DNA from 2 places in the Clostridium chromiireducens genome. Region 2 is predicted to be linked to the other one. Evidence: predicted binding sites of a transcription regulator. Region 2 holds the regulator's gene; the other holds the start of a gene.

Region 1 (15,858 bases), on a different contig from region 2:
AGCTCTTTGCCAAAGCTAAAATATTGTACTTTCCTGGGACAAATGGCATAAAACTATAGTAATGCTTTTTACTATAAGCCTGTACTTTTCTCCAATTGTTATTCTCCATTAAATAAAATTCATAACATACATCCTTGCCGCCTCTGCTTATAACTTCAAAAGTTAACTCTTCATTTATTTTTCCTTCTAGTCTATTAGTTATTATTTTAGTCTCTATTACTGGCGCAGCCTCACTGACATGTAAAGTTATTTGTTTCTTTGAATCAAATTCTCCCTTACATTTTAAATTCTTAGCATAAACCTCTATGGTGTATTTACCCGCGATTTTAGGAATAAACCTTAGCTTCTTATTTTTTGAAAACTCTGTTTGTTCAATTGAATGCCCATTAATCTTAGTTTCATATTTTACCAGAACGCTTTGAGTATTTTGGATGATACATTCAAATTCTATGGTATCTCCAATCAAATAAGTTTCTTTATAAGGTAAAATTATATAATCTATCTCTCCTGGTAAATACTCCATAGCCTTCAAATTAATAAATGTCTGCGCATCATAAATCTTGTCTGAATACTTATCCTTAAGCATTATTTCCACTTCATATTCCCCAACTTCTTTAGGCATAAAATTAATCCAGTTAGATCTATTATACTCTATACTTTCTACCTTTTTATTATCCTTTCTTATTCTAAAGGCATATTGGAGTTGTGTTCCGCCTTCACCATTCACCATTATGTTAACAGTCTCTCCAGCAATAATTTTCTTTTCTTTATCAATCACTATATCTAAAACCTTTACTGGTTTCTTGCCCTTCTTTTCAATAGTGAATGCAATTTTCTTAATATCTTCATATTCACCTTTATAATTTATATCTTTAACATATAATATTACTTCATACTCTCCAGCTTCCATGGGCGTCCATACAAATTCATCCTTATCACAAAAACCAGTATCTTCTTCAATAGGTCCTTTTACATTATATCTATATTGTAACGTACTTCCCCCCTGAACTACTGAAGTAAATCTTATATCTGTTTCACTTGCTTGTGGAGAGTTCAAATTGGCTACAAAACTATTAATCTTAATGTCTTTATAAGGCTTAACATTGTAAACCAAAATAGCTCTATCATCATATTCTTTATTAGATAATATACTCTTAACTAAGCATAGAATCCTATAATTCCCTGATTCAAGCTCTCTATAATAGACATCATTCTTGGTTGAATAATCCTGTATACAGACCGATTTTCCATCCTTAGATATCTTATAGAATTTATATAATAATACTATATTTTCTTCTAATTGTTTCTCAATGTTAGTTTCTACTATAAATCCAAGTTTATCTCCTACTATTAACGATTTATTTAAACATTTGAAATTCACTATTTCTGCCTTTGCAGTATCTATAACCTTTATTTTTATAGTTTTATAATCTTCAAAATTTTCAGCGGATTCCATCCTCTTGCATTGGATTAAAAACTCTTTTTCTCCTATTTCGGTTGCTGTATATCTTAGAATATTTACTGTATCATAATCTCTTACTATATCCCACTGATCTTTCTTTCTAAGATAAAATCTATATAAATATTCCCCATCATTATTGGTATTAACTTCTATAGAACATTTTTCTCCGACCATAATTTCTTCTTTATCAATAACAACATCCGCTATAATTCCCAATTCTAATCCAATGCTATTTTCTAAATTTCCCGTTTCTGATCTACCGTTCTCTAACATCACTTCATGAAGGATTTCATTGGTGTTACATTCTATATTAATTTCTTTATTTTTAGTTTCAGATAGAGCTATTTCATCTCTTCCTTTATCATCAATTCCAACGAAAACTTCTTTTTCATATCTTGAAAGCTCTTGGGCATCTAAAAACACTATATTTTCTTCAGAGCTATTTATCAATTCTCTAAACTCTTCGTTAATAAGAGGATTCTCTTCTTTAAGATTCAGTAAAGTTTTTTCTTCATTATCTATTATATTCTTAAAAATCATGTTATCTTCACTTTCATTAACAGCTTTATCAACAGATTCTTCATATCCACCCATATAACTAACAGCCTCTCCCTCTACTATTGAATAGCCTTCTTTAGCTAAATAATCTAAAGACTTTTTTCCATCTTTCTCTCTAGCTTGCACCATAACCATATACTCTCCTTCCCTTTTAGGTTTCCACACACATCTATTATTCCCAGAAAACTCCTGAATAGTATTCCAAATTCCACCCTTACCAACTATGAATTTATATTCTAAATTTTCTACTTGCCCATTATCTATTCTACTTAGTATATTTATATCCGTACCAATCTTTTGTGGTGTCTGCTTATCAAAAATGATTTCAACATATTTCAACTGAAGTTCTTCCATAAAGTTCATACCCCTTCCACAACGCTTCTCAAACCACTCCTTATTTATATTATACATTTATACCAATATTTGTAAATAACTTCAGCTATTTTTTATTTTGATTATATCATATTTTTCTATTTAAACTCATATATATAACGTACTTTTTCGTAAGAATAATAACAACTGTTAAGTCCAATCGAAGATCAATAAATTATTGCCCTAATATTCTTCACCCTTATAAAATATCAATAAAAAAAGAAGCCTATTACAAGCTTCTAAAGATTAACTTCTTATAAGTTTTATTAAATTTCTTTCTAGTCTTACATCATCTTCTTCTGTTCTCTTTTTATGATTAGAGGTTCTCCCTCCACTTCTTCTTATTTTTTGAGATATATGTCTTTCTTCTAGCATTCTATCGATATTCTTTTCATCATATATGAATCCTTTTGGATTTATTACTTTTGCCCTTTTAGACAAACATATTGCTGCCACACCATAATCTTGTGATACAATTATGTCTCCCTCTTTGGTTTCATTCATTACGTACATATCCACGCTTTGAAATCCACTATCAACAACTTTGACCTGACAATAATCACTTTGAATAAAATGGTGAATATCACAATATATTATTACTGGAATCTCATGATCCTTTGCTGCTCTTTCAATAATGGAGATGCCCGGACAGGCATCTCCATCAATTATTATTTTCATAATTAAATTAAAGTCTCTTTTCTAGTTCGGCCTTCATTTCTTCAAATCCTGGCTTTCCTAGTAATGCAAACATATTTTTCTTGTATGCTTCAACTCCTGGTTGATCAAATGGATTTATTCCTAATAAATGTCCACTGATTCCGCAAGCTTTTTCGAAGAAGTAAACCATATATCCAAAATAATATGCTGAAATTTCTGGTACGCTTAATACCATGTTTGGAACTCCACCGTCATTATGAGCTAATAAAGTTCCTTGGAATGCTTTCTTATTTACAAAATCCATAGTTTTTCCAGCCAAGAAATTTAGTCCATCTAAATCGCTATCAGCTTCTTCTATATTAATCTCATATTTTGCTTTTTCTATATTTATAACTGTTTCAAAAAGTACTCTTCTTCCATCTTGAACATATTGTCCCATTGAGTGAAGGTCAGTACTAAAGTCAACTGCAGCTGGGAATAATCCTTTACCGTCTTTACCTTCTGATTCTCCATATAATTGTTTCCACCATTCGTTAAAGAAATGAAGTGATGGCTCATAGTTTACTAATACTTCAATAACTTTACCTTTGTTATATAAAGCATTTCTAACAGCAGCATATTTGTATGCATCATTTTCTTTAATTGATGGAACTGAGTACACTTCTCTTGCATCAGCAGCACCTTTCATCATTTCATCAATATCGATTCCAGCAGCAGCTATTGGTAGCAGTCCAACTGCAGTTAATACTGAGAATCTTCCTCCAACATCATCAGGCACTACGAAGCTTTCATATCCTTCTGCATCAGCTAATGTTTTTAATGCTCCTCTAGCCTTATCAGTTGTAGCATATATTCTCTTTCTTGCTTCATCTACTCCGTACTTATTTTCTAAATAAGTTCTTAAAATTCTAAATGCAATTGCAGGTTCTGTAGTAGTACCTGATTTTGAAATTACATTTACACTTATATCTTTACCTTCAACAGCTTGTAAAAGTTCTGCCATATATGTTGAACTAATATTATTTCCTACATAAAAAATTTTAGGAGCTTTTCTCTTATCACTATCTAACGCATTATGAAAGTTATTTGTTAGCATTTCAATTGCTGCTCTAGCACCAAGATATGATCCACCTATTCCTATAACTATTAAAGCATCTGAATCAGATTGAATTTTTTCTGCTGCTTTTTTTATTCTAGAAAACTCATCCTTATCATAATTTACTGGAAGGTCAACCCATCCTAAAAAATCATTCCCTGCTCCTGTTTTATTGTGTAACTTATCATGTGCACTCTTAACCATTTCTTCCATATAATCAATTTCAGTTAGGTTTAAATAAGGTGCAACTTTTGATAAATCTAACGATATACCTTTACTCATTTTCTTATCCTACCTCCAAACACAATTATTATTAAAAATTCTATTTTATTATATCACAAATTATCCAAATGATATCTTTAGTTTTATTTTTTTCACAAATATATAACAATTACTAAAATTATTAGGTTCTATTTAGTTTTTCTATGCTTTATTTTTACTATATACATAAATTAATATACATTTATTTAATCATGTTACTAATAAATATAGAGGAATATAAAAACATCCCTCTATATTTATATTATAATTCTATATAATATTTAATTGATTAACAGCAGCATCTGCATTTACAACAACAGCATTTATTTTTTCTTATATACTCCAGAACTTCTTGTTTTGCCTTTTCATAACCATCTTTATATCCTTCTTGATATCCTGCTGTTTCTCCCTTTGTTTCTCCATCCTCAAGACCATCACAATATCCATCTCTATAACCATCGTTATAAGCATCTTCTAATGCGTCAGCTAAACGATCATGGTCACATCTACGACGGCAATCATTAGTATTATTAGCACCAAGAGTTCCACTAGGATTATTACAATTTCTTCTATCTGTATCTCCAAGTTCCTCTCCACAACGAGGTCTGCAATTTCTTCTGTCTGTATCTCCAAGTTCATCCCCACAGCGAGGTCTGCAATCTCTACAATTATATCTGTTCTCCATTTTATTCTCTCCTTTGTAATTGGCTATATAGCCCTATAATAAAGCACAAAAACTCGCAACTCTAATAATTGCCTAGTATTATATTATGCCGATTCATTATATTTGTTATTGGTTAAGTAAAAATAAGTATTCCACTATATAAGAAACTCAAAACGCTTTTCATAAATTAAACAGCTTAATATCCAAAATACTAAGCTGTTTGTTTATGAATTATACACCAAAAAGAGTAGTCTTACGACTACTCATAATATTACTAAATTTAGTTTATATTTTTCCTTTTTACAACTTAATCACTTCATAATATATAACTTATCAGTTTTTTCTTTACTATTGTTTATCAGACGCGGTACCTATTTTACGAACTAGCGCCACACATATAATTATTACTAATAATATTATTGACATATGTACCCCTCCTTAATTTCTTCTACATGTTCATGATACTATACCTACGTAAACGTATCAACCTGTAATTAGTGGGGTATCATGAAAATAAATTTTACTTTTCCATTGGATTCCTGCATATTATTTTACTTACATTTTAGTTATTAATTTTTACTCAATTTATATTCACTTGTAAACCAGATATTTTTGTCTCACTGGTAGTATTTCTAAAATTAATAAAAAAAGCAGCTTAGATATTACACTTTTCAGATAATATCTAAACTACTATATTCTTCATTAACTTATCTAATTATCTTATTTAGCTAACCTTACTATCTATTCAAATTCTATAGTAGCTGGAGGCTTTCCTGTACAATCATACATTACACGATTTACCCCTTTTACTTCATTTACAATTCTAGTTGTTACTTTTCCAAGTACTTCCCATGGAAGATCTGCTGATTCTGCAGTCATGAAATCACTTGTGGTTACAGCTCTAAGGGCAATTGCATAATCATAGGTTCTCTCATCACCCATAACGCCTACTGAACGCATGTTAGTAAGCGCTGCAAAGTACTGACCAATTTCTTTATCAATACCTGCTTTTACAATTTCTTCACGATAAATTGCATCTGCTTCTTGAACTATTTTAACTTTTTCAGCTGTTACTTCTCCAATGATACGTATTCCAAGTCCAGGCCCTGGAAAAGGTTGTCTGAATACTAATTTTTCAGGTATATCAAGTTCGAGTCCTGCCTTACGTACTTCATCTTTAAATAATAACCTAAGAGGTTCTATTATCTCTTTAAAATCAACATAATCAGGAAGACCTCCAACATTATGATGTGATTTTATAACTGCCGATTTTCCAAGACCACTTTCAATTACATCTGGATAAATAGTTCCTTGTACAAGAAAATCAACTATTCCTATTTTTTTAGCTTCCTCTTCAAATACTCTTATAAACTCTTCACCAATAATTTTTCTCTTTTGCTCCGGCTCTTCTACTCCAGCTAACTTTTCATAAAATCTTTCTTGTGCATTTACGCGAATGAAATTCAAATCATATTGACCATTAGGTCCAAATACTTCTTCAACTTCATCACCTTCATTTTTACGAAGTAATCCATGGTCAACAAATACACATGTTAATTGCTTTCCAACAGCCCTTGAAAGTAATACCGCTGCTACAGATGAATCAACTCCGCCTGATAATGCACATAATACTTTACCATCTCCAACTTTTTCACGAATTTCTTCAATTGTCTTCTCAACAAACGAATCCATTTTCCAATCACCAGCACACCCACAAACATTATATACAAAATTTGAGAGCATCTTTGTACCTTCTTGCGTATGCATAACTTCTGGATGAAATTGAACTGCATATAAATTTTTATCTTCACATTCCATAGCCGCAACTGGACATACTGGAGTATCAGCTATTATTTTAAAACCTTCTGGTTCCTTTTCTATGTAATCAGTATGACTCATCCAACAAATTGTTGAAGGTGATATTCCTTCAAAAAGTTTAGACTCTACATTTATATTGACTTTTGTTTTCCCATATTCACTTACAGGTGCCGTTTCAACTTTTCCTCCAAGCATATGAGCCATAAGTTGAGATCCATAACATATACCAAGTATAGGTACTCCTACTTCAAATATAGCTTTGTCGCATAAAGGAGAATCTTCACCATATACACTGTTTGGTCCGCCTGTAAAGATAATTCCCTTCGGATTCATTTCCTTTATCTTATCAATGCTTAAATCATAAGGATGAACTTCACAATATACGTTACATTCCCTCACTCTTCTAGCAATCAATTGATTATATTGTCCACCAAAGTCAATAACTAAAACTAAATCTCTTTTCATGTTCTCCTCCTAAACTGTTCTTATAAATTCTATTATCGACTAAATAAATCTTTTTATCAATAAATTAAGACAAATTTCTCCGGAAAATTTATAAATATTAATATTAAAAACCTTAACTAAATATTACTTAAGCAAATTAAGTAATGCACAGTTCACATAAATGATACATTCTTTAACAGTGAACTGTGCATATTACTATTGTCCTACACTATAATTAGGTGCCTCTTTAGTAATATTAATATCGTGTGGATGACTTTCTCTATATCCAGACGCTGTTTGAACAACAAAATTAGCTGTTTCGTATAATAAATCAAAGTTCTTCGCTCCTAGATATCCCATTCCTGATTGAATTCCGCCCATTAATTGGAATATAGTATCTGAAACAAATCCTTTATATGCAACTCTTCCTTCTACACCTTCTGGAACTAATTTCTTATTACCTTCTTGGAAGTATCTATCTTTAGATCCACATTCCATAGCAGCTAAAGATCCCATTCCTCTATAAACTTTATAACTTCTTCCTTGATATATTTCCATTTCTCCTGGAGCTTCTTCACAACCTGCAAATAATGATCCCATCATAGCAACAGATGCTCCAGCTGCTAAAGCTTTTACCACATCTCCTGAATACTTAAGTCCACCGTCAGCAATTACAGGAACTCCATATTTTTTTCCTACTTCTGCGCAATCCATAACTGCTGTTAATTGAGGAACTCCAACGCCTGCAACTACTCTAGTTGTACAAATTGATCCAGGTCCAATACCAACCTTAACACAATCCGCTCCAGCTTTTATTAAATCCTCTGTAGCTCCAGCTGTAGCAACATTTCCTGCTATAACTTGAAGATCTGGATATACTTTTTTAATTTGTGTAACAGCATCTAAAACACCTTTTGAATGTCCATGAGCCGTATCAAGTGTTATAACATCAACATGAGCCTTAACTAACGCATCAACTCTTTCCATCATATTTCCTGTAACACCTACTGCTGCTCCGCATAATAATCTACCTTTACTATCCTTAGCTGCATTAGGGAATTTTTTAACTTTTTCAATATCCTTCATTGTAATTAAGCCCTTTAAAACTCCGTCTTTATCAACCAAAGGTAACTTTTCTACTTTATGCTTCTTAAGAATTTCTTTTGCTTCCTCTACTGTTGTAGTTTCAACTGAAGTTATTAGATTGTCCTTTGTCATTACTTCTGAAATTTTTCTTTGATAATTTGTTTCAAAGATTATATCTCTATTTGTAATTATTCCGATTAGCTTTCCTTCCTTAGTTGTAATAGGAACTCCTGATATTCTATATTGAGACATTAAATTTTCCGCATCTTGAATTAGATGGTCTTCTGATAGGAATATAGGATCAGTAATAACTCCATTTTCTTGTCTTTTAACTCTGTCTACTTCTTTTGCTTGCTCTTCGATAGTCATATTTTTATGTATAATTCCGATTCCGCCTTCTCTTGCCATTGCTATTGCCATTTTAGATTCAGTCACTGTATCCATACCAGCACTCATTAAAGGGATATTTAATTGTATTTTCTTTGTTAAATTTGTTTTTGTACTTACCTCTCTTGGTAATATTTCTGATTTGTTCGGAACTAATAACACATCATCAAAAGTATATGCAGTCTTAATTATTTTAGCCATTATAAATCCTCCTCAGTTTTGAATAATTCGCTTCATTTTTATATATTTATGATTTATTTCTTGCATAATTTATTGTATAAAAAAAGCACATTAACCCCAGAAGTGACGTTAATATGCTAATAAAAATCTAATTTTAGCCTATACTAATATCACTCATAGTCGGAATTTTACGGTTTCCGGTAGATACTCCTTGCCATATTCAAGGTATATACAAGTTTTTAAATGTGCTATGTTTTGAATTAAAACTATTATAATGTATGTACAATATAAAGTCAATCAATTTGAAGCTAAAATTGCATTTTTTGATGTTACTATTTTCACAACTATCTTTTACTAACAACTTTGTAAATGTAAAGCTGCACTAACTGTTATTAGTTACATTAGTAATAGTTGCAGTTCTTAACACGTCAGTATTTCCGTCTATATCAAATTCTGCGCCATTTACAATAAGCTGACACTGATTTAAAGTAGTTGTATCTGGCAAATTCTCCAAGTTAATATTCTCTAAATATTTCTCCACCCCATCTTTAGTTTTCATATTTGATACTGTTGTTGTGCCTTGTAATTCACCATATTTTAACTTATATGACTCGGCAGCCATTACAACTTTTCTGGATTGGTCAACTACTTTGGTCTTTTTCGCTTCCTTTATATATCCGGTAACCTGTGGTACAATTACGCTTGCTAAAATTCCAATTATCGCCATTACTGCTATAAGTTCAATTAATGTAAATCCCTTTCTTTTTCTATGAACTATTTTTCCATTCTTTAGATTAAGTCTATCCATAATTATTTGTTTAGTTTTCATACATCACTCTCCGTTTTTATTTTTTTGTATATCTCAAATATTGCCAGTTTATTCAAGTAATATACAAGGATAAAAAATAAAAAAAGAACGAAACTGTATAAACAATTTCGTTCTTTTTTATTACATACACCAAGTAAATTAATTATATAAAACTCAAGATTATTTGTATTTTAATAAATTAAGACTTATTCTTCAATTTATTAGTACATTCCATCCATTCCCATTCCTGGAGCACCTGGCATTGCTGGTTCTTTTGCTGGAATCTCAGCAACTGCTGCCTCTGTTGTTAAGAATGTTGAAGCTACTGATGCCGCATTTTGAAGAGCTGATCTAGTAACCTTAGTTGGATCAACTATTCCACCCTTAATCATATTGATATATTGATCATGTAATGCATCATATCCTATACCAGGTTCACTATTCTTAACCTTCTCAATTATTACTGAACCTTCTACCCCTGCATTAGTTGCTATTTGTCTTACAGGCTCTTCTAATGCTTTAACTATTATATTTATACCAACTTGTGTATCCGGAACATCTGAAGTTAACTTAGCAACTTCTTTAATCGCATTAACATAAGCAGTACCACCACCAGATACTATGCCTTCTTCAACAGCAGCTTTTGTTGCAGCCAAAGCATCTTCGATTCTAAGTTTCTTTTCTTTTAATTCAGTTTCTGTTGCTGCACCAACTTTGATTACCGCAACTCCCCCAGCTAATTTAGCTAATCTTTCTTGTAATTTTTCTTTATCAAATTCTGAAGTTGTTTCTTCAATTTGAGCTTTTATTTGGTTAATTCTTTCCTTAATTGAATTAGAATCACCTTTCCCGTTAACTATTACAGTGTTTTCTTTACTTACTTTAACACTATCAGCTGTACCTAGCATATCAATTGTAACTTCTTTTAACTCTCTTCCTAATTCTTCAGCTACAACAGTTCCACCAGTTAATGTTGCAATATCTTGTAACATTTCTTTTCTTCTATCTCCGAATCCTGGCGCTTTTACAGCTACACATGTGAATGTTCCTCTTAACTTATTTACTACTAATGTAGCCATTGCTTCCCCTTCGATATCTTCAGCAATGATTAATAGTTTCTTACCTGATTGGACTATTTGTTCCAGTACTGGTAAGATTTCTTGAATATTTGAAATCTTTTTATCCGTAATTAATATATATGGGTTTTCTAGAACTGCTTCCATTTTTTCAGTATCTGTTGCCATATAAGGTGATACATATCCTCTATCAAATTGCATACCTTCAACTACATCCAATTCTGTTCCCATTGATTTAGATTCTTCTATAGTGATAACGCCTTCGTTTCCTACTTTTTCCATAGCATCTGCTATCAACTTACCTACTTCTTCATCAGCAGCTGAAATTGCAGCAACTCTAGCGATGTCTTCTTTTCCATCTACTTGCTTAGAAATCTTTTTGATTTCTTCAACAGCTTTATCTACAGCCATTTTTATACCAGTTCTTATTAAGATTGGATTAGCTCCAGCTGTTACATTTTTTAATCCTTCTCTGATTATTGCTTGAGCAAGTAAAGTTGCAGTTGTAGTTCCATCTCCGGCTACATCGTTAGTTTTAGTTGCAACTTCTTTAACTAATTGAGCTCCCATGTTTTCATATGGATCTTCTAATTCTATTTCTCTAGCAATTGAAACTCCATCGTTTGTTATTAATGGTGCTCCGAACTTTTTATCTAATACAACATTTCTACCTTTTGGTCCTAATGTAACTTTAACTGTATCAGCTAGCTTATCTACACCTACTTGCATAGCTCTTCTTGCATCTTCTCCGAATTTTAACATTTTAGCCATTTATATTACACGCTCCTTTATTATATGTTATTTATTATATTTCATAATTTCAATTTTATTTTACTAATTAAGCAATATAAATATAGTACTATTCAACTATTGCTAATATATCGTCTTGTTTTAATATTGTATACTCTTCTCCGTCAACCTTAACTTCTGTTCCAGCATATTTAGAGTATAGAACCTTATCTCCAACCTTAACTTCCATAGCTACTCTATTTCCATCTACAACTGCTCCAGGACCTACTGCAACCACTTCTGCTTCTTGTGGTCTTTCCTTTGCAGCACCAGTTAAGACTATTCCACTTTTAGTCTTTTCTTCTGCCTCTAATTTTTTAATTACTACTCTTTCACCAAGTGGTTTAATGTTCATGAAAAAACCCTCCTTAAAATATATATATAATTTATTTGTATTTAAATTTCTGTTAGCACTCATTACTGTCGAGTGCTAACATAATTATAATATCCTTTATAACCATATAATTCAAACATTACTTCTAATATTATATCCCTTTTTTCAGCGAATATTACTTCTTATCTCAAAATATATCCCATTTGCTTAATTTTTCTCTGTTTTATTTATTTTTTTATATGCATTTATTTTTCCATATATATTCATATAAAAAGCTATTTAAAAATAAAAACCCAAATCAGATGAGATTACCGATTTGGGTTTTTATTCTTATATTATCTTTCTAAATTTACATCGTGGTATTCTTCCAACACTTTATTTGATAATACACTCTTGATTGTTGTTTGTTGGTTCAACTTAGTAAATGGAGCTTTAGCTTTCATTACAGATACGATTTTAGCTGCTCCGTTTATACAACCACCTTCGCACATCATACCTTCGATGAAGTTCCCTTGTAACTTTCCTGCCTTAGCCATTGTCATAGTTTTCTTGATGTCTGCACCACCTGAAACCTGAACCGGCTTAAATTCTACTTCAACGCCTTTTTCTTGTACGTAATTTTGTATTGCAGCTGTTAATCCTCCACCAACAGCAAAATTTCTACCAAAAATTGAAGCTTCATCAACTATTATATCTTCACACGCAGCTGGATCAACTTCAAAAGCGTCAAATAAAGCTACTATCTCTTCAAATGTTAACACATAATCAACTGCATCTTTTATTGAATTAATTAGTGCTTCATTTTTCTTTGCAGTACATGGCCCTACAAATACTACCTTTGCATCCTTATCTTTAGACTTTATATATCTGCCTGTCGCCACCATAGGAGAAACGGTTCCTGAAATTTTTTCTGCTTGATCTGGCATCATCTTTTCAATGTAGCTTAAGAATCCTGGACAACATGAATTTGTCATGTAACTGTCTCCCTTTTCCATTCTTTCTACAAATTCATTACTTTCATGTACAGTTACTGCATCTGCTCCACACGCAGCTTCTAGCATATCTTTAAAACCTAAAGCTTTAATTGCATTCTTAACTTGTCCATAAGTTGTCTTTGGACCAAATTCGCCTGTAATAGCAGGTGCAACTACAGCATAGATATTTTTATCTTCGTTCATCAATTCATAAACAACTTTAACTAAAGAACTCTTATCTTCTATAGCTCCAAATGGACATGCTGACATACAAGCACCGCAATTTACACACTTGCTTTCTGTAATTTCAGCACTTAGATCTTCTGCATTATAACTTAACGCACCTGTTGGACACGATTTTTTACATGGTCTCATATCCTCTGCGATAGCATCATAAGGACATGCTTTCTTACACATTCCACATTCTTTACATTTGTCAGGTTCTATATATGCTCTTCCATCAACATATGTAATAGCTCCAAAATTACACACACTTTGACACTTGTGAGCTACGCAGTTTCTGCAAGAATCAGTAACTTGAAATTTCTTTGTTGGACATCTATCACATGCTTCTTTTATAACATATAATATTTGATTTTTATCTTGTACATCGATCAAATCTTGTCCATGTTTACCATTTGGCTCATAGCCAGCTGCGAGCTTTGCTCTTTCCAATACTACATTTCTTTCTTGTTCAACAGTATCCCTATAAGTAGGAGTCTCCCCTTCAATCATAGCAAATGGAATTTTTTCTAACTCCTCTTTACTGATTTTGTTCTCCTTTGCCAATAATGCAACTCTAGTAAGAACCTCATGCTTTAGTCTTAAAAGTTGATTTTCAAATTGAAACATTATACACACACTCTCCCATGAATATTTTTTATCTTTCTTAATTTCATGAGATAATTATAACATACTCTTGTTAAAAATATAACAAGTATTCCGTAATTTAAATTTTCTGAATTTTTCCATTTATTTCTCTATACTCACTTACTTAAGAAAACATCTACATTGTCGCTTCAATAAGCATTTTTTATTTTTTCATCTCCGTATATTAACATATCAATTTCCCATAAAAATTCACGATATCTAGATGCAATATGACTATACCAAACTACTTTAAATGATAAAATTTTGTCATTAATTTTTTAGTCCCTGAAGTTTTTTTAGTGAATATATTAAAATAGATGAATTAAGAACATAGAATAAAAAGTCTAGAAATTAGCAATCTAGACTTTCTTATATCCATTCTTATGTTATTATAAAAACCTAATCAACACTAATCTTGTTTTCTCTCGCATAGTAAAATAAATATTGTTGTGCAAATCCAGACAATTTACCAAACTTATTTCTTGCGAATATTCTAATCTTATTTAATGATGAATCTTCAGCTCCATAAAAATGGATCATTGCTCGTTTAACCCATACATCTACTGGAAATGCAGAAGTTTTCTCCATAGAGAATAACATAATGCAATCAGCTACTTTTGAACCAACCCCTTTAAATTCTTGAAGGGCATCATGACATTCATCATCACTTAAGTTTCTTATGTAATTCAAATCATATTTACCATATGGACATTCTTCGTTAATACCGGGATTATCCACTTCATTTATTGAGGCATTATATACATTTTTAATTGTATCTACTATATACTTACTTCTGAAGGAAGCACCTGTTTCTTGTATATCTTCTAAACTCGCATCTTTAATTTCATCTATGCTTGGAAAGGCATAATAAATCGTTCCTTTATAATTGATTTCTTTACCCCATTTAGTTGATATTTTATTAACTGTCTTTTTTATTGATGGTATATTATTTCTAGCTGAAATAATAAAACTAAGCAACATTTCAAAAGGATCTTGGTTTAGAACTCTAACACCGTATCCAAACTCTATGCTTTGCTTAAGTAATGTATCTTTTGAAAGATCTTCTTTTATAATTGAATAATCTCTACCTAAATCAAAATATCTAAGCCAAATATTATTAAAATCCTCCCAAGTTGTATTGTAAATTATTACGTTATTCCCTTCCTCTTTCACCTCTATTAACTTTCCAAATGCTATAACAATAAAATTATTCTCTTCTATTTCCCAAAATCTAAAAATTTGTCCACACTCAAATATATGTCTTAATTTAAAATTCTTAACTTCTTCTATCATTATATAATCATCGTAAGATTTTACAGCTTTATAATCCATGTTTGTGTTCTCCTCTTAACATTAAATAAGCATTGTGTTCAATCCACAAATACCCATAATAGTTGTTCTCTTATTCTATAAATACTTTAACTTTATACAAAAATAATTGTGCTAATTGTTTTTTCTTTCAATGATAATAGTTTCTAAAATTTCTGCACCTTTCTCTATCATTAGTGTACACCGTTTTATATCTATATATTCCTTCTTCAAGTCAATGCATTTTATAAATCTAAGACTTTCATTGAATTTATTTATAAACTCTCTTGTTATTTCTGCGACTATCGGACTCTTATGCCCACTTATTTCAGTGAACATGATTCCAATTACTCCGACAGCTCCCGTAATAACACCACAAACATCACCTGTTGACATTCCACCACCAAACCCTGACATAGTTTTTAGAGTTTGTTTTGATAAATTCAAATCATATTCTTCATTAGCAGCGTACATGATAGATTCTGCACAATTTAAATCATACTCTTCTTTACGATATTTCTTTACCATTTCACTAAGCATTTGCACTCCTCCTTATCAAAAGTTATTATTATTTAGTATATTATATCACTTAATCTTATACTATGGTTTATTTATCTAACTAATATGTAAAGTTTTGTATTTGTAGGGTGATCTAACTTCCTTCATTTTGCATTTCACATAACGATAAATCAAGTATACCTGAGTTTATACTTA
Region 2 (15,858 bases):
TATGAGGTTACTGAAGTTGGGGTATTTACTCCAGGAGTGCTTACAATTCCTGAATTAAGTGCTGGTGATGTTGGATATATAACCGCATCAATTAAAAATGTTAGAGATGCTAGAGTTGGAGATACTATAACGGAAGCTAATAGACCAACAGATAAAGCACTTAAAGGTTATAAACCTGCAATACCTATGGTATATTCAGGAATATTTCCAGTTGATGGAGCAAAATATGATGAATTAAGAGAAGCACTAGAAAAATTACAAATAAATGATGCAGCATTAAACTTTGAACCAGAAACATCTATTGCATTAGGATTTGGATTTAGATGTGGATTCTTAGGATTATTACATATGGAAATAATTCAAGAGAGAGTTGAAAGAGAGTTCAATCTGGACATAATAACTACTGCACCATCAGTTATATATAAAGTAATCAAAACAGATGGTGAAATATTAGAAATAACAAATCCAACAAACCTACCACCTTTAACTGAAGTAGATTATATGGAAGAACCTGTGGTTAGGGCATCTATAATTACTCCAAAGGATTATGTTGGAGCAGTTATGGACTTATGCCAAGACAGAAGAGGAATATATATTGATATGGAATTCATAGAGGAAACTAGAGCAGTTGTAAAATATGATATTCCACTAAATGAAATAATATATGACTTCTTTGATACTCTAAAATCTAGAACTAAAGGATATGCATCTTTAGATTATGAATTTAAAGGATATATTAGAACTAAGTTAGTTAAGTTAGATATATTATTAAATGGAGATATAGTTGATGCATTATCAATGATAGTGCCAGAAGAAAGGGCATATCATAAAGGTAGAGGAATAACTGAGAAATTAAAAGAAGCAATTCCAAGACAAATGTTTGAAGTACCAATTCAAGCAGCAATTGGAGCTAAGATTATAGCAAGAGAAACTGTAAAGGCTATGAGAAAAGATGTGTTAGCTAAATGTTATGGTGGAGATATTTCAAGAAAGAAGAAATTGCTTGAAAAGCAAAAAGAAGGAAAGAAGAGAATGAGGCAGGTTGGATCTGTTGAAGTTCCTCAAGAAGCATTTATGGCTATATTAAAAGTAGATTAAAATATACTGAATTTAGTATTTTAAACGTATTTGTGAAGATATTGACCTAGTTTTCAAAAATTAAGATTAAAATAATAATATATGTTAAAGAAAATTATATTATTTTTAAGGAATTATTTGTATAATATTAATTAAGTATTACTCAAATAATTGTTTGTTGAAATCTAGGAGGGTTTTTATGTTTTTAAATGAATTAAGTAAAAATGAAGGAATTGCATTTATGCAGTTAGTAAAGAGTCTAGCAAATTCTGATAATACATTTGCAAAAGAAGAGAAGAATCTTTATTCTGATTATTTACAAGAGTTAGATATAAAGGAAAATGAAGTGCCAGATGATTCGGATTTAAATTCTATATACAGTACATTAAAAGATTCTTCTGAAAGAAACAGAAATATTATTTATTTTGAATTAATAGGGCTTGCACTTATTGATGGGGAATATGATGAAAATGAAGTGAAACTTTTAGAAGAAATAGGTGAACGTTTAGAAATAAAGCGTAATAAAAGAATATCTTTTGCTAATTATTTCTATAATTTTGTAGATGTATATAGCTTCTCAGTTGTTGATGCAGAAAGTAAGATTGCATTACTAAAGGAAGAAGCAGAAAAATTATTAGCCTAATTAAAGGTATTGCTAAGAATCCGAAATATAAAAATACTTGCAGTATGATGAAAATTTAAGATTACTGCCAAACAACCGAACAGGAATATATGTGTTTACTCCGGTTCTTAGAAGATTTTGCTGGGTTATTCTAAGATTATAAGTTGCATCCAAAGTGCTTGCTTCAAAGACTACGCTTTTGAACAAGCGCATTTGGAACAACTTATAATCTAGAATAACAGCCAGCAAAATCTTCTTATGAACACTCCGTAAAAACATATATTCCCGTTCTTTGTTTAGTAGTAAGTTTAAAATAAGAATATATTAATGCAAGTATTTTTATATTTCTCGAGTTAGCAATACCAATACCTTTATTCAAGGATATTTACTATCTTTTATAACGTATATATCCTTTATAATACATCAAATATATAATATTTAGGCAAGTATATGCGAAATACTTAATGCGAGCAGCAAAACAAAGAAATAGAATACATATATGTGAAGCAGGCATAAAAAAATGAGCAGCTGGGGTATCTTAATGGAAAGTTGTTCCGCTTTGAAGTGAGAGTCCAAATCTTGCATTTGGATACTCGAACTTCCTCAGCGAACGAATGTGAGTCGAGTTTCCTCGTCACAGGAAACGCAGAAGTGGTGCAACTTTCCATTTAGATATACCTTGCGAAATTTTTTGTAGTCCTGCGGAACATATATGTATTCTATTTCGGTTGTTCATTGCTTCACTTTAAGTTCTTCGCAGTACCTTTAAATAAAGAATTGGAGGGAAGTTTGATGAAAGAAATATCTTTATATATACATATTCCATTTTGTAAACAAAAATGCTTATATTGTGATTTTCCATCTTATTCTGGGAAAGAAATATTAATGAGTGAATATGTAGATGCATTAAATAAAGAAATATTACTGAAGGCACAAGATTATTATATAAGCAGCATATTCATTGGAGGAGGTACTCCATCTTATTTAACTAATGATAATTTGAAAAGCTTATTAGAAGTTATAAATACATTACATTTAAAAGAAGACGTGGAATTTACTATTGAATGTAATCCTGGAACGTTAAATAAAAATAATTTGGATATAATGAAAAAGTTTAATGTAAATAGAATAAGCATGGGGTTGCAATCTACTAAAGACTCTATTTTAAAAGAAATTGGGAGAATACATAGTTACGAAGAATTTAAAAATAATTATTTATTAGCTCGAAGTGTTGGGTTTAATAACATAAATGTAGATTTAATGTTTGGATTACCGAATCAAACTATTGGACAGTGGAAAGACTCTTTAGAGGATATAGCAAAGCTTAACCCAGAGCATATTTCTGCTTATAGTTTAATAATTGAGGAAGGAACTTGTTTTTATAATCTATATGAAAAAGATAAATTAAATTTACCAGGAGAAGAAAATGAGAGAGAGATGTATTCGACTGCAAAAGAAATTCTAAGCAAATATGATTATCATCAATATGAGATATCTAACTTTGCAAAAGATGGGAAGGAATGTTTTCATAATAAAGTCTATTGGATGTGCAATGAATACGTAGGCATAGGAGTTTCGGCTAGTTCGTTTATAAATAATTCAAGAACTAAAAATATAGATAGCATAGAGGAATATATAGAAAAAATAAATAACAATGAGAATATAATTGAAGAATGCTATGAAAATAGTATAGAGGATAGTATGGAAGAATTTATGTTTATGGGGTTAAGAATGATTGACGGAGTAGATACACTTAAATTCAAAAAACGATTTAATAAAGATATTAATGAAGTTTATGGTGAGATAATTGAAAAAAATATAAAAAAAGAATTATTAGTTTGGAATTCGGAAAAACTATTTTTATCGCCTAAAGGTATTGAATTATCTAATTATGTCATGAGTGATTTCATATTAAAGTAGAGAAATATTATTACAAAATGATTTATTCAAGTACAGAGATTAGGATTCATAACAAATATAAACTGGATTGCATAGATAATTAAAGTAAATAGGAGAAAAAGCGAGATAAATTGGCTAAATTGAATTATTATTAGCTATATATAGCTATAATAATTATAAATAGAATTGACAAAAAACATCATAAATAATATATTAAAAACATAGTCATTAGCACTCAAGCTTAATGAGTGCTAACAAAAAAGAGGTGAGGTTATGAGTATTGATGACAGAAAGATAAAAATACTTCAAGCTATTATCAATGACTATATTCGTACAGGAGATCCTGTAGGGTCAAGAACGATTGCTAAAAACTATAATTTAGGTATTGGTTCTGCAACCATAAGGAACGAGATGGCTGACCTTGAAGATATGGGATACTTAGAACAACCTCATGCTTCTGCAGGAAGAATTCCTTCTAGTAAGGGATACAGATTATATGTTGATAGGCTTATGGATAACCAAAGGCTGACAGTAGAAGAGGACTTGAAAATTAAGCAATATATAATTGATTCTGCAATGCTTGAAGTAGATAAAATAGTAAGGCAAACTAGTGCTTTATTATCTGAACTTACTAAGTTAACTTGTGTAATTGAAACACCATCAGTTAAAAAGAGTTTTATTAAATCAATTCAGCTTTTTAAAGTTGATGAGCATAATTTAGTATCAATCTTCTTAACAGATACAGGGCTTATAAAAAATCACATAATGAAATTAAATGGCAAAGTTCCAGAAGTAGAAACTTTAATTAGAATAAATCAAGTTATAAATAATAGATTGGTAAATCTTTCAATACAAGAAATTAATCTGGAAGTAATTAATAATTTGAAAAAAGATTTAGGAGAATATGAAGAAATATTTAATGCGCTTTTACCGGTTTTATATGAGACATTAAATACGTCTGACTCCACAGAAGTGTTTATGGAAGGAACAACAAATATCTTTAATTATCCTGAGTATAATGATATTCATAAGGCTAAGGAAATGTTATCTTTGCTGAATGATAAAGAATCTTTAATGGAGTTATTTAATCCACAGGATAATATTACAGTTAGTATAGGTGATGAAAATTATAAACCACAAGTTAAAGATTGTAGTATAATATCTGCTGAATATTCTTTTAATGACAGACCAATCGGAAAAATTGGATTGATTGGACCTAGAAGGATTAATTATTCAAAAGTAATAGCAATTATGGCTGAAGTCATAAAGGAACTTAATAATATTTTAAGTAATCCAAAATAGATGAAAACTTGTAGAGAAGAGGTGTGTTTTAGGTATATGGAGGAAAATAAAGATATGAAAAACGAAGAGTTAGTAAATGATGAAACAATAGTGGAAGATAGTGAAACGTCGCAAAACCAAGATCACAATGTGGTAGAAAATAATAATGCGAGCGAAGAAGCTTCTGAAAATATAGAAGCAGCAGAGGAAGATCAAGAAGATTTAACAAAAAATCAAGAAGAGGAAAATAAGAAATTGAGAGAAGAATTAGATACTACAAAAGACAGGCTTCTAAGATTAACAGCTGAATATGATAATTATAGAAAAAGAACTATTAAAGAAAAAGAAGGAATATATAGTGATGCATATGTAGATGTGTTAAAAGAAATTATTCCTATTCTTGATAATTTAGAGAGAGCTATTGCAGCTGATGGAAATATAGATGACTTGAAAAAAGGAATTGAAATGACAATAAAGGGCTGCAAGGATTCATTTGTAAAACTTGGAGTTGAAGAAATAGATGCTACAGGTGAATTTGATCCTAACCTTCACAATGCAGTAATGCATATTGAAGATGAAAATTTAGGTAAGAATGTGGTAGCAGAAGTTTTCCAAAAGGGATACAAAAAAGACGATAAGATAATAAGACATACAATGGTTAAGGTAGCTAATTAATATCAAATTACTTAAAATATATAAAAATTTAATTGAAAAATTCAATTTAAAATAAACTAATAAAGTTTTAGGAGGAAAAATATCATGGCAAAGATTATAGGAATAGATTTAGGAACTACAAATTCATGTGTAGCAGTTATGGAAGGTGGAGAACCAACAGTTATAGCAAACTCAGAAGGTGCTAGAACTACTCCTTCAGTAGTATCATTCCAAGCAAATGGAGAAAGATTAGTAGGTCAAGTAGCTAAAAGACAAGCAATTACTAATCCAGATAAAACAGTTATCTCGATTAAAAGACATATGGGAACAGGATATAAAGTTGATATAGATGGAAAACAATATTCACCACAAGAAATTTCTGCTATGGTTTTACAAAAAATAAAAGCTGACGCGGAAAGCTATTTAGGTGAAACAGTAACTCAAGCAGTTATTACTGTACCAGCTTACTTTAATGATAGTCAAAGACAAGCAACTAAAGATGCAGGTAAGATTGCAGGACTTGAAGTATTAAGAATAATCAACGAACCAACAGCAGCATCATTAGCTTATGGTTTAGATAAAACAGATTCAGCTCACAAAATCCTAGTTTATGACTTAGGTGGTGGTACTTTCGACGTATCTATTCTAGATCTTGGAGATGGAGTATTTGAAGTATTATCAACTAATGGTGATACAAAGCTTGGTGGAGATGACTTTGATGAGAAGATAATGAAATATATTGCAGATGAGTTTAAAGCTTCAAACGGAATTGATTTAATGCAAGATAAAATGGCAGTTCAAAGATTAAAGGAAGCTTCTGAAAAAGCTAAAATTGAATTATCAGCATCTCAACAAACAAACATAAACTTACCGTTTATTACTGCTGATGCAACAGGTCCAAAGCATATAGATTTAACATTAAGCAGAGCTAAATTTAATGAAATCACTCATGACCTAGTTGAAAGAAGTATTGAACCTATGAGAAAAGCATTAGCTGATGCTAAGCTTTCATTAAATGATATAGATAAAATAATATTAGTTGGTGGATCAACAAGAATTCCAGCAGTAGTAGAAGCTGTTAAGAACTTTACAGGAAAAGAACCATCTAAGGGAGTTAACCCAGATGAATGTGTTGCAGTTGGTGCAGCTATTCAAGCAGGTGTATTAACTGGTGAAGTTAAAGACGTAGTATTACTTGATGTTACTCCATTAACACTAGGAATTGAAACAGCAGGTGGAATAGCTACTCCATTAATTGAAAGAAACACAACTATTCCTACAAAGAAGAGTCAAGTGTTCTCAACTGCTGCAGATAACCAAACATCAGTTGAAATAAATGTAGTTCAAGGTGAAAGACAAATGGCTATGGATAACAAGTCACTTGGACAATTCACATTATCAGGAATAGCTCCAGCACCAAGAGGAATTCCTCAAATAGAAGTTACATTTGATATAGATGCTAATGGTATTGTTAAAGTATCTGCATTAGATAAAGGAACTGGTAAAGAAGCAAATATCACAATTACTGCATCAACTAACTTAAGTGATGACGAGGTAGAAAAAGCTGTAAAAGAAGCAGAAAAATTTGCTGAAGAAGATAAGAAGAGAAAAGAAAAAGTTGAAGTTGTAAACAATGCAGATCAAACTATATACCAAATAGAAAAAACATTAAATGAAGTTGGAGATAAAGCTACTGAAGATGAAAAAGAAGCAGTAAGAGCTAAGATTGAAGACTTAAAGAAAATTAAAGATGGAGAAGATGTTGAAGCGATTAAAGCTGCAATTGAAGCAGTAAACCAATCATTCTATCCAATAGCTACAAAGATGTACCAACAAGCTGGTGGAGCTGAAGGAGCAGGATTTGATCCAAATGCAGCAGCTGGAGGAGCAGGAGCTCAAAGCGCACCACATGATGAGAATGTAGTAGATGCTGATTTTAAAGTAGATGAAGATAAATAATATATAAATTAATTGTACTAAACTACAGTTATCTAATATAATAGGATAGGGAAGGCAAGCTCGTCTTCCCTTTTCTACAGTAAATAAAACTAGGTGGTGAATTTAAACGAATGGCAAATAAAGACTATTATGAATTGCTTGGCGTTCAAAAAGGTGCAAGTGATGATGAAATAAAAAGAGCCTTTAGAAAATTAGCTGTAAAATATCATCCGGATAGAAATCAAGGAAATACTGAGGCAGAAGAAAAGTTTAAAGAGATAAATGAAGCTTATCAAGTACTTTCAGATCCAGAAAAAAAAGCTAGATATGATCAGTTTGGGTCAGCTGCCTTTGATGGTAGTGGCGGCTTCGGAGGAGGCGGCTTTGGAGGCTTTGACGGATTTGATATGGGCGGCTTTGGAGATATTTTTGAATCATTCTTCGGAGGCGGAGGATCAAGTTCTAAAAGAAGAAATGGTCCAGTAAGAGGAAATGACATTGAGTATACAATAACATTAACTTTTGAAGAAGCCGTTTTTGGAGTAGAGAAAGAAATTTCTGTTACTAGAAGTGAGAATTGTGAACATTGTCATGGAAGTGGAGCAGAACCTGGAACTAATGCGAAGACTTGTCCAACTTGTGGTGGATCAGGTCAAGTAAGAGTACAAAGACAAACTCCTCTTGGAAGCTTTGTTTCAACTTCTACTTGTGATACTTGTAGAGGTACTGGTAAAATTATTGAAAAGCCATGTTCAGAGTGTAGAGGAAAAGGTAATGTTAGAAAAACAAGAAAAATAAAAGTTAACATACCTGCAGGGGTAGATACAGGAAATGTCATGCCGCTTAGAGGACAAGGAGAGCATGGATTAAGAGGTGGAAGTCCTGGAGACTTATATGTAAGAATTAATGTTGCTCCATCAAAAGTCTTCACAAGAAAAGGAAATGATGTGTATATTGATGCTAATGTTTCTATGGCTAAAGCTGCATTGGGTACAGAAATAACTGTAGCTACAGTAGATGGAAATGTTAAGTACACTGTTCCACCAGGCACTCAATCAGGAACGATGTTTAGGTTAAAAGGCAAAGGAATACAAAGAGTTAATTCCAGCGGAAAGGGAGATCAATACGTAAAAGTTATTGTTGATATTCCTAAGACTTTAAGTAAGGAACAAAAAGAAGCTTTATATGAATTCATGAGATTATCAGGCGAAGAATTTGATGAAGCCAATGCTCCTACTCCTAAGAAAAAACTATTTGGTAAAAACAAATAAAAATTTTATTGAAACTATTTAAGTAATCGCAAGAGTTAAGCATTATTTAAATAGTTTCTTTTCATATTTTTAGAAAGATATGTGTTAAAAATGAATGAAATTTCACCGACAAAACCTATAGCTATAGTCTTGATTGAAAATATGGGGTATAATATATAGAAATAAATTATATTTAGGAGGAGAACAAGTGAAAGATTTAAAAGAAAAATTGTTAATTGAAATAGAAGAGTTTAGAGAATTAGGAAATAAATTTTTATCTGGTGAAGTATCTATTATGGATTTTAAAAAGGTTTCTGGAGGAATGGGAGTATACTCAGAACGTAGTAAAAAAGAATTTATGATAAGACTTAGAATTCCTTCTGGAATTAGTAGTTTTGATAATATGAACTGGTTATGTGATATAGCAGAAAAATATGAGTTAGATGGATTTCACCTAACTACAAGAGAAGCAGTGCAATATCATAACTTAACGATAGATCAGGTTTGCGGAATAATGAAAGACGGTATAGATAATGATATATATTCTAGAGGGGGAGGCGGAAATTTCCCGAGAAATGTAGCTATGTCACCATTATCAGGAGTAGATAAAGATGAGGCATTTGATGTAACTCCATATGCATTAGCTGTAAATAATCATTTTTTAAGCAAAATAACATCATATAAATTTCCAAGAAAGTTTAAAGTATCTTTCTCAAGCAGCGACTCAGATCATGGTCACTGTAATGTTGCGGATTTAGGATTTTTAGCAACCGTAAAGGATAATGAAAAATATTTTAGAGTTTTTGTGGGAGGCGGAATTGGAAGAAATCCTCAAATTGCAGCCGAATATGATGAGCTTATAAAACCAAGTGAAGTATTATATCATGTAGAGGCTATGACAAATCTATTCATAAAAGAAGGTAACTATGAAGATAGAAATAAAGCTCGTATAAGATATATATTAGAAAGAATGGGTAAAGAGAAATTTATAGAAACTTATAAAGAACATTTGAAAGATGTACTAGATAATAACGAGTTAGATTTATTTGTAGAATCTAAGGAAATTACTAAAGAAGGTAAAGAAATAGAATTAACACATTCAAGATTATATTCACAAAAACAAAAAGGATTATACAGCGTATATTTCCATCCAATTGGTGGGCAAGTTTCAGTTAAGACATTAAGAAAAATTTTAGATAAATTAAAAGCAGTAAAAGACTTAGAAATAAGACTTACAATGACAGAAGGGTTATATTTTAGAAATTTAAATGGTGATGAAGCTAAAGAACTTCTAGATATAACACAAAACATTGGAGGAGAAACAGCTTTAGCGCAAAGTGTATCATGTATTGGAGTGCCAATATGCCAAGTTGGAATTTTAGAGAGTCAAAAAATGCTTAATGATATAATTAATTACTTTGCAGATAAAGGCTACAATAAAGATATACTTCCAAGAATCCATATATCAGGATGTGGAAATTCTTGTGCAGTACATGAAATTGTTGGAGTGGGTTTGACTGGTAAACGTAAAAAAGTCGGCGATGCTGTTCAAGATGTATTTGAATTGCATATTAATGGATCATTTGAAACTGGAAATGCAAGACTTGGAAAAATCTACGGAGATTTACTTGCTAGCGAAATACCACAATTTTTATATGAGTTATCATTATATATAGAAAATAAAAATGTAGATTTCTATGAATTTGTACAAAACAACGAAGATGAATTGTTACAAATAGTAGATAAGTATAAAAAATAGGCAATAACGTATAACTATATATAAAGCGAAGCAATGAACAAACTAAATGTGAAAATACTTGAAGTATGAGGATATTTTAAGTTTACTGCCAAACAACCGAACGGGAATATATGTGTTTACTCCGGTTCCTAGAAGATTTTGCTGGGTTATTCTAAGATTATAAGTTGCATCCAAAGTGCTTGCTTCAAAGACTACGCTTTTGAACAAGCACATTTGGAACAACTTATAATCTAGAATAACAGCCAGCAAAATCTTCTTATGAACACTCCGTAAAAACATATATTCCCGTTCTTTGTTTAGTAGTAAGTTTAAACTAAGAATATATTAATGCAAGTATTTTGATATTTTTATGGTGGCAATACTTTTAATGAGCTATATTTGTAAATTTTGATAAAATGTATATTTCGTTTTCCTAGGCTAGATATTGGTAAAAGATTTAAAGTGATAGTAAAACAAAGAAATAGAATACATATATGTGGAGCAGGCATTGAAAAATAAGCTAGTGGAACATATATGTATTCTATTTCGGTTGGTCATTGCTTCACTTTAAGTTCTTCGCAATACCTTTATTGTGTGAAAAAATTGCAATATAATTTTTTATATGTATAATTATTATGAATGATGAAATATGGAGTGAACTAACATGAGAATGAGAAAAAAACCATGGGCAAGACCTGAACTTGAAGGTTGTAATTTTTTCGTTGTAAATCCAAAAGAATATAAAGGAAAATGGAAAGAACTTTTTGGGAATACTAAACCAATATATTTAGAACTTGGATGTGGAAAGGGAACTTTTATGGCAGTACATAGTTCTCAAAATCCAGACAATAATTATATTGCAATAGATATAAAAGACGAGGTCCTAGGACTAGCGAAAAGGAATATTGAGAAAGCCTATGAAGAACAAAATAGGTCTGTCGATAATGTAAAGCTGATGGCTCAAGAGATAGGGCTTATTAGTGAAATTTTAGGTGAAGAAGACGTTATAAGTAGAATATACATAAATTTTTGTAATCCTTGGCCAAAGGAAAAGCATAAAAAGAGAAGACTAACACATACAAGACAGCTTGAACAATATAAGATATTTTTAAAGAGTGATGGTGAAATTTATTTTAAAACAGACGATGATGAATTGTTTGAAGAATCCCTTGAATATTTTAAAGAAGCTGGGTTTAAAATTACATATATAACATATGACCTACATAAGAGTGATTTTAAAGGTAATGTAGAAACTGAACATGAGAGAATGTTTACGAAACAGGGGATAAAAACAAAATTTTTGATTGCCATGAAAGACAATTAGATTTATAATGACCAGAATTTAAGAATTTAAGAATTTAAGAATTTAAGAATTTAAGAATTTAAGAATTTAAGAATTTAAGAATTTAAGAATTTAAGAATTTAAGAATTTAAGAATTTAAGAATTTAAGAATTTAAGAATTTAAGAATTTAAGAATTTAAGAATTTAAGAATTTAAGAATTTAAGAATTTAAGAATTTAAGAATTTAAGAATTTAAGAATTTAAGAATTTAAGAATTTAAGAATTTAAGAATTTTGATATTTTAAAATATATAAGTTCTAATTAATAAAATTCATAACTTGAAAAAAACTTATTTTCACTAGTTAAAAATACAGGTTAATATGAATGAATAGAATTTATTAGAACATATATATATAAATTTAACTAGATATATATGTAGGTATTTAAATAGAAATCTATGTAAAAAGTTAACTATATAAAAAGATAAATATGTAAATATTTATAGTTATTATGCGGGTTACAGACATGTAATATAAGCATAATACTAAAGGTGAATTGCAAACTATTAACTGAATTAAGGAAGGATGATAAATATGGACGGAATATGGATAGAGGTTAGTGTAATAACAAAGAGTGAGGCTTTAGAGCCCATATCAGGAATATTTTATGGATTAAATTGTCCTAATGTTGCAATTGAAGATCCTGAGGATTTGCTTTCAAGAGATCAAGGACCATTAACTTGGGATTTTGCAGATATAAATATCTTAGAACATAAAGGAAATGCAGCTGTAGTTAAAGCTTATTTTTCTCAAGATGATAAGGTTGAAGAGATTGTTGAATATGTTAAGGAAAAACTTTCAGAAATTAAAGAGTTTGGAATAGATATTGGTGAAGGTACAGTTGAAGCTAAAAAGATGCACGAAGAGGACTGGGCTAATAATTGGAAGCAATATTATAAACCAGTTAAAATAACAGATAAGATTGTTGTTAAACCAATTTGGGAAGACTATGAAAAAAATGATGAGGAACTAATTATAGAGTTGGATCCAGGAATGGCATTTGGAACTGGAACTCATGAAACTACAAGAATGTGTATTCAAGCTTTAGATAAGTATGTAAAGCCTGATACAACAGTGTTTGACGTAGGATGTGGGTCGGGAATACTTGCGATAGCAGCAGCGAAGCTTGGAGCCAAACATGTCGTTGGTGTTGACCTAGATCCTGTTGCTGTTGATTCTTCTAAAGAAAATATAGGCTTTAATAATTTGAATAATATTGAAGTATTAGAAGGAAATCTTTTAGATGTAGTTGATGGAAAAGCTGATATTGTAGTAGCTAATATAATAGCAGAAATTATTTGTATATTAACAGAAGATGTAAAGAAAGCATTAAATGAAGGCGGTTTATTTATTACATCAGGCATAATTCATGATAGAGTGGATATGGTTAAAGAAAAATTTGCAGAGTGCGGTTTTGAAGTTATTGAAATAAACAAAGATGGAGAATGGAACTGCATAGTGGCTAAGGCTATTAGTTAGGAGTTTGTATGCATAAGTTTTTTATTGAGCCTCAAAATGTTACGGAAACTGAAGGAAAGATACTTGGAGATGATGTAAAACATATTTACAAAGTTTTAAGATTATCTGAAGGAGAAGAAGTAGTAATAAATAATTGTGAAGGTAAGGAATACTTAGGAGAAATAAAAACTATAACTAAGAGTGAAGTTATAGTTAACATAATTAAAAAATTAGATATAGATAATGAAAGTAAAGTTAAAGTACATCTTTACCAGGGATTACCTAAAGGTCAAAAGATGGATTTAATAGTTCAAAAGGGAACAGAGCTTGGCGTATTTGAATTTATACCTACAATCACTGCAAGAGTAGATGTAAAACTTAAGGGTGAGTTTAAAAAGCTTGATAGATTAAATAGGATTGCACTAGAAGCTTGCAAACAATCAAAAAGAAGTATTATTCCACAAGTTAAAGAAGTAATTGAGTTTGATGAAGCTTTGACTCAATTAAAGAATATGGATTTAATTATAGTACCATATGAAAATGCTGATAACTTTGGAATAAAAACTCTATTTAAGCAGCTTGATAAAGAAAATATAGATTCAAATAATATAATAAATGTTGGAATAATTATAGGACCAGAAGGCGGATTTGAAGAGTCTGAAATTAACACTCTAAGAGAACAAGGAGCTCATATTGTTACTCTTGGAAGTAGAATATTACGTACAGAAACAGCTGGATTTACGGCTACATCGTTAATTCAGTATGAATTAGGAGATTTAGGAGGAAGACTATTATAATGGGAGAAAACCAAAAAAAAATAGTTAGAGTTAATAATAAGTCTGAACTAAAAAAAATACCCAATAAACAATTTAAAAAAAGTTCAGAAGGAAAAAGTCTTGTAGCTTTTGCAACATTAGGATGTAGAGTAAATCATTACGAGACAGAAGCAATGGCTGAAAAATTCATAAGAGAAGGATATGAAGTTACGGATTTTGAAAACTTTGCAGATGTTTATGTTATAAATACATGTTCAGTAACCAATATGAGTGATAAGAAATCAAGGCAAATAATAAGCAAGGCGAGAAGAAGAAATGAAAATGCAATAATTGCAGCGGTTGGATGCTATTCGCAAGTTTCACCAGAGGAAGTTTCTAAAATAGAAGGCGTAGATGTAGTTCTTGGAACTAGAAATAAAGGTGATATTGTTTATTATGTGAATAAGGCTAAGGATGAACAAAAACCTCAGTTAATGGTTGGAGAAGTTCTAAAGAATAAACAGTTTGAAGAGCTAAATATAGAAGAGTACCAAGATAAAACAAGAGCGTTCTTGAAGATACAGGATGGTTGCAATAGATTTTGTGCATATTGTTTGATACCTTATACTAGAGGAACAACTTGCTCAAAAGATCCTCAAAAAGTACTAGAGGAAATAAAGAAGTTAAGTGAGCATGGATTTAAGGAAATAATATTATCAGGAATACATACAGCATCCTATGGAGTTGACTTAGATGGAAATGTAACTTTAATAACTTTATTAGAAGAAATAGAGAAGATGGGTGGTATAGAAAGAGTAAGAATAGGATCAATTGAGCCAAGTTTCTTTACTGATGAAGTCATAGAAAAAATGAAGAACATGAAAAAACTATGCCCACAGTTCCATTTATCACTTCAAAGCGGCTGCGATTCAACTTTAAAAAGAATGAATAGAAGATATACCGCTAAAGAATATGAGGATGCAGTTAATAGAATAAGAGAAAATCTTAAAGATGCTTCAATAACTACCGATGTAATTGTAGGTTTCCCAGGTGAAACTGATGAAGAATTTAATGAAACTTATGAATACTTAAAGAGAATTAAGTTAACTAAAACACATGTATTCAAATTTAGTCCAAGAAAAGGGACGAAAGCAGCGGATATGCCTAATCAAATAGATGGAACTATAAAAGATAAGAGAAGTAAGGCTTTAATTGAACTAAATGCAAAGAATGAAGGGGATTTTAGCGAATCTTTAGTTGGAAGAGAGTTAGATGTATTAGTTGAGCAAGAAGTTCCGAATAAATTAGGTGTATTTGAAGGGTATACAAGAAATTATGTGAAAGTTGAAATTCAGTCGGGTAATGAACATATGATAGGTAAGATAATTCCATGTAAAATTGAGGAAGCAAATGGAGATTATGTTGTTGGAAAAATTATATAATTTTGGTATAATGTAAGTTAAGAAAATAAATTGAGATTTACGTATAAGATTGAAATTATTATAGAGAAATGTAAAATGCCCACAGGGAAAGTTCTGCTAACCAAATGCAAGAATTCAAAAGGAAGTTAAATCGCATGTGCGATTTGACTAAGTTCGAATAACGAAATGTAAAAAAGCAAAAGGAAGTTAAATCACTTGTGCGATTTAACTAAGTTCGGGAAACCAAATATAAAATTTGGACTTTTTCAAAGGAAACTCGACTCGCGTTCGCTCGCTGAGTAAGTTCGACTAACCAAATATAAAATTTGGAGTCTCACTTAAAGGAGGTGAATTTATGGATGATTGTATATTTTGCAAGATTGTAAAGGGGGAAATCCCTAGTAAAAAAATATATGAAGATGAT

What was found. Region 2 encodes HrcA, which represses chaperone genes, less so after heat shock. Its sites were predicted from a motif close to TGTTAGCACTCNNNNNNNNNGAGTGCTAACA; they were not measured.
Region 1: a site for HrcA is predicted at 12,064-12,094, ahead of groES (co-chaperone GroES). Genes of this name have one in related genera too.

What each region holds. Positions count from the first base shown of each region.
Region 1 covers NZ_QXDJ01000006.1:202,611-218,468, reverse strand. The annotation lists gene D2A34_RS21535 (triple tyrosine motif-containing protein) at 1-2,374, opposite strand, end outside; gene D2A34_RS21530 (YaiI/YqxD family protein) at 2,639-3,070, opposite strand; gene D2A34_RS21525 (glucose-6-phosphate isomerase) at 3,078-4,427, opposite strand; gene D2A34_RS21520 (FliH/SctL family protein) at 4,696-5,091, opposite strand; gene guaA (glutamine-hydrolyzing GMP synthase) at 5,812-7,353, opposite strand; gene guaB (IMP dehydrogenase) at 7,549-9,006, opposite strand; purine riboswitch at 9,143-9,240, opposite strand; gene D2A34_RS21505 (type II secretion system protein) at 9,368-9,814, opposite strand; gene groL (chaperonin GroEL) at 10,015-11,640, opposite strand; gene groES (co-chaperone GroES) at 11,729-12,013, opposite strand; gene D2A34_RS21490 (4Fe-4S dicluster domain-containing protein) at 12,328-13,818, opposite strand; gene D2A34_RS21485 (DNA-3-methyladenine glycosylase family protein) at 14,236-15,168, opposite strand; gene D2A34_RS21480 (C-GCAxxG-C-C family (seleno)protein) at 15,280-15,684, opposite strand.
Region 2 covers NZ_QXDJ01000002.1:72,382-88,239, forward strand. The annotation lists gene lepA (translation elongation factor 4) at 1-1,098, shown strand, start outside; gene D2A34_RS05620 (hypothetical protein) at 1,277-1,720, shown strand; gene hemW (radical SAM family heme chaperone HemW) at 2,492-3,619, shown strand; gene hrcA (heat-inducible transcriptional repressor HrcA) at 3,872-4,900, shown strand; gene grpE (nucleotide exchange factor GrpE) at 4,937-5,554, shown strand; gene dnaK (molecular chaperone DnaK) at 5,639-7,492, shown strand; gene dnaJ (molecular chaperone DnaJ) at 7,603-8,742, shown strand; gene D2A34_RS05650 (nitrite/sulfite reductase) at 8,930-10,480, shown strand; gene trmB (tRNA (guanosine(46)-N7)-methyltransferase TrmB) at 11,124-11,783, shown strand; gene prmA (50S ribosomal protein L11 methyltransferase) at 12,335-13,279, shown strand; gene D2A34_RS05665 (16S rRNA (uracil(1498)-N(3))-methyltransferase) at 13,288-14,055, shown strand; gene mtaB (tRNA (N(6)-L-threonylcarbamoyladenosine(37)-C(2))-methylthiotransferase MtaB) at 14,055-15,455, shown strand; gene D2A34_RS05675 (histidine triad nucleotide-binding protein) at 15,790-15,858, shown strand, end outside.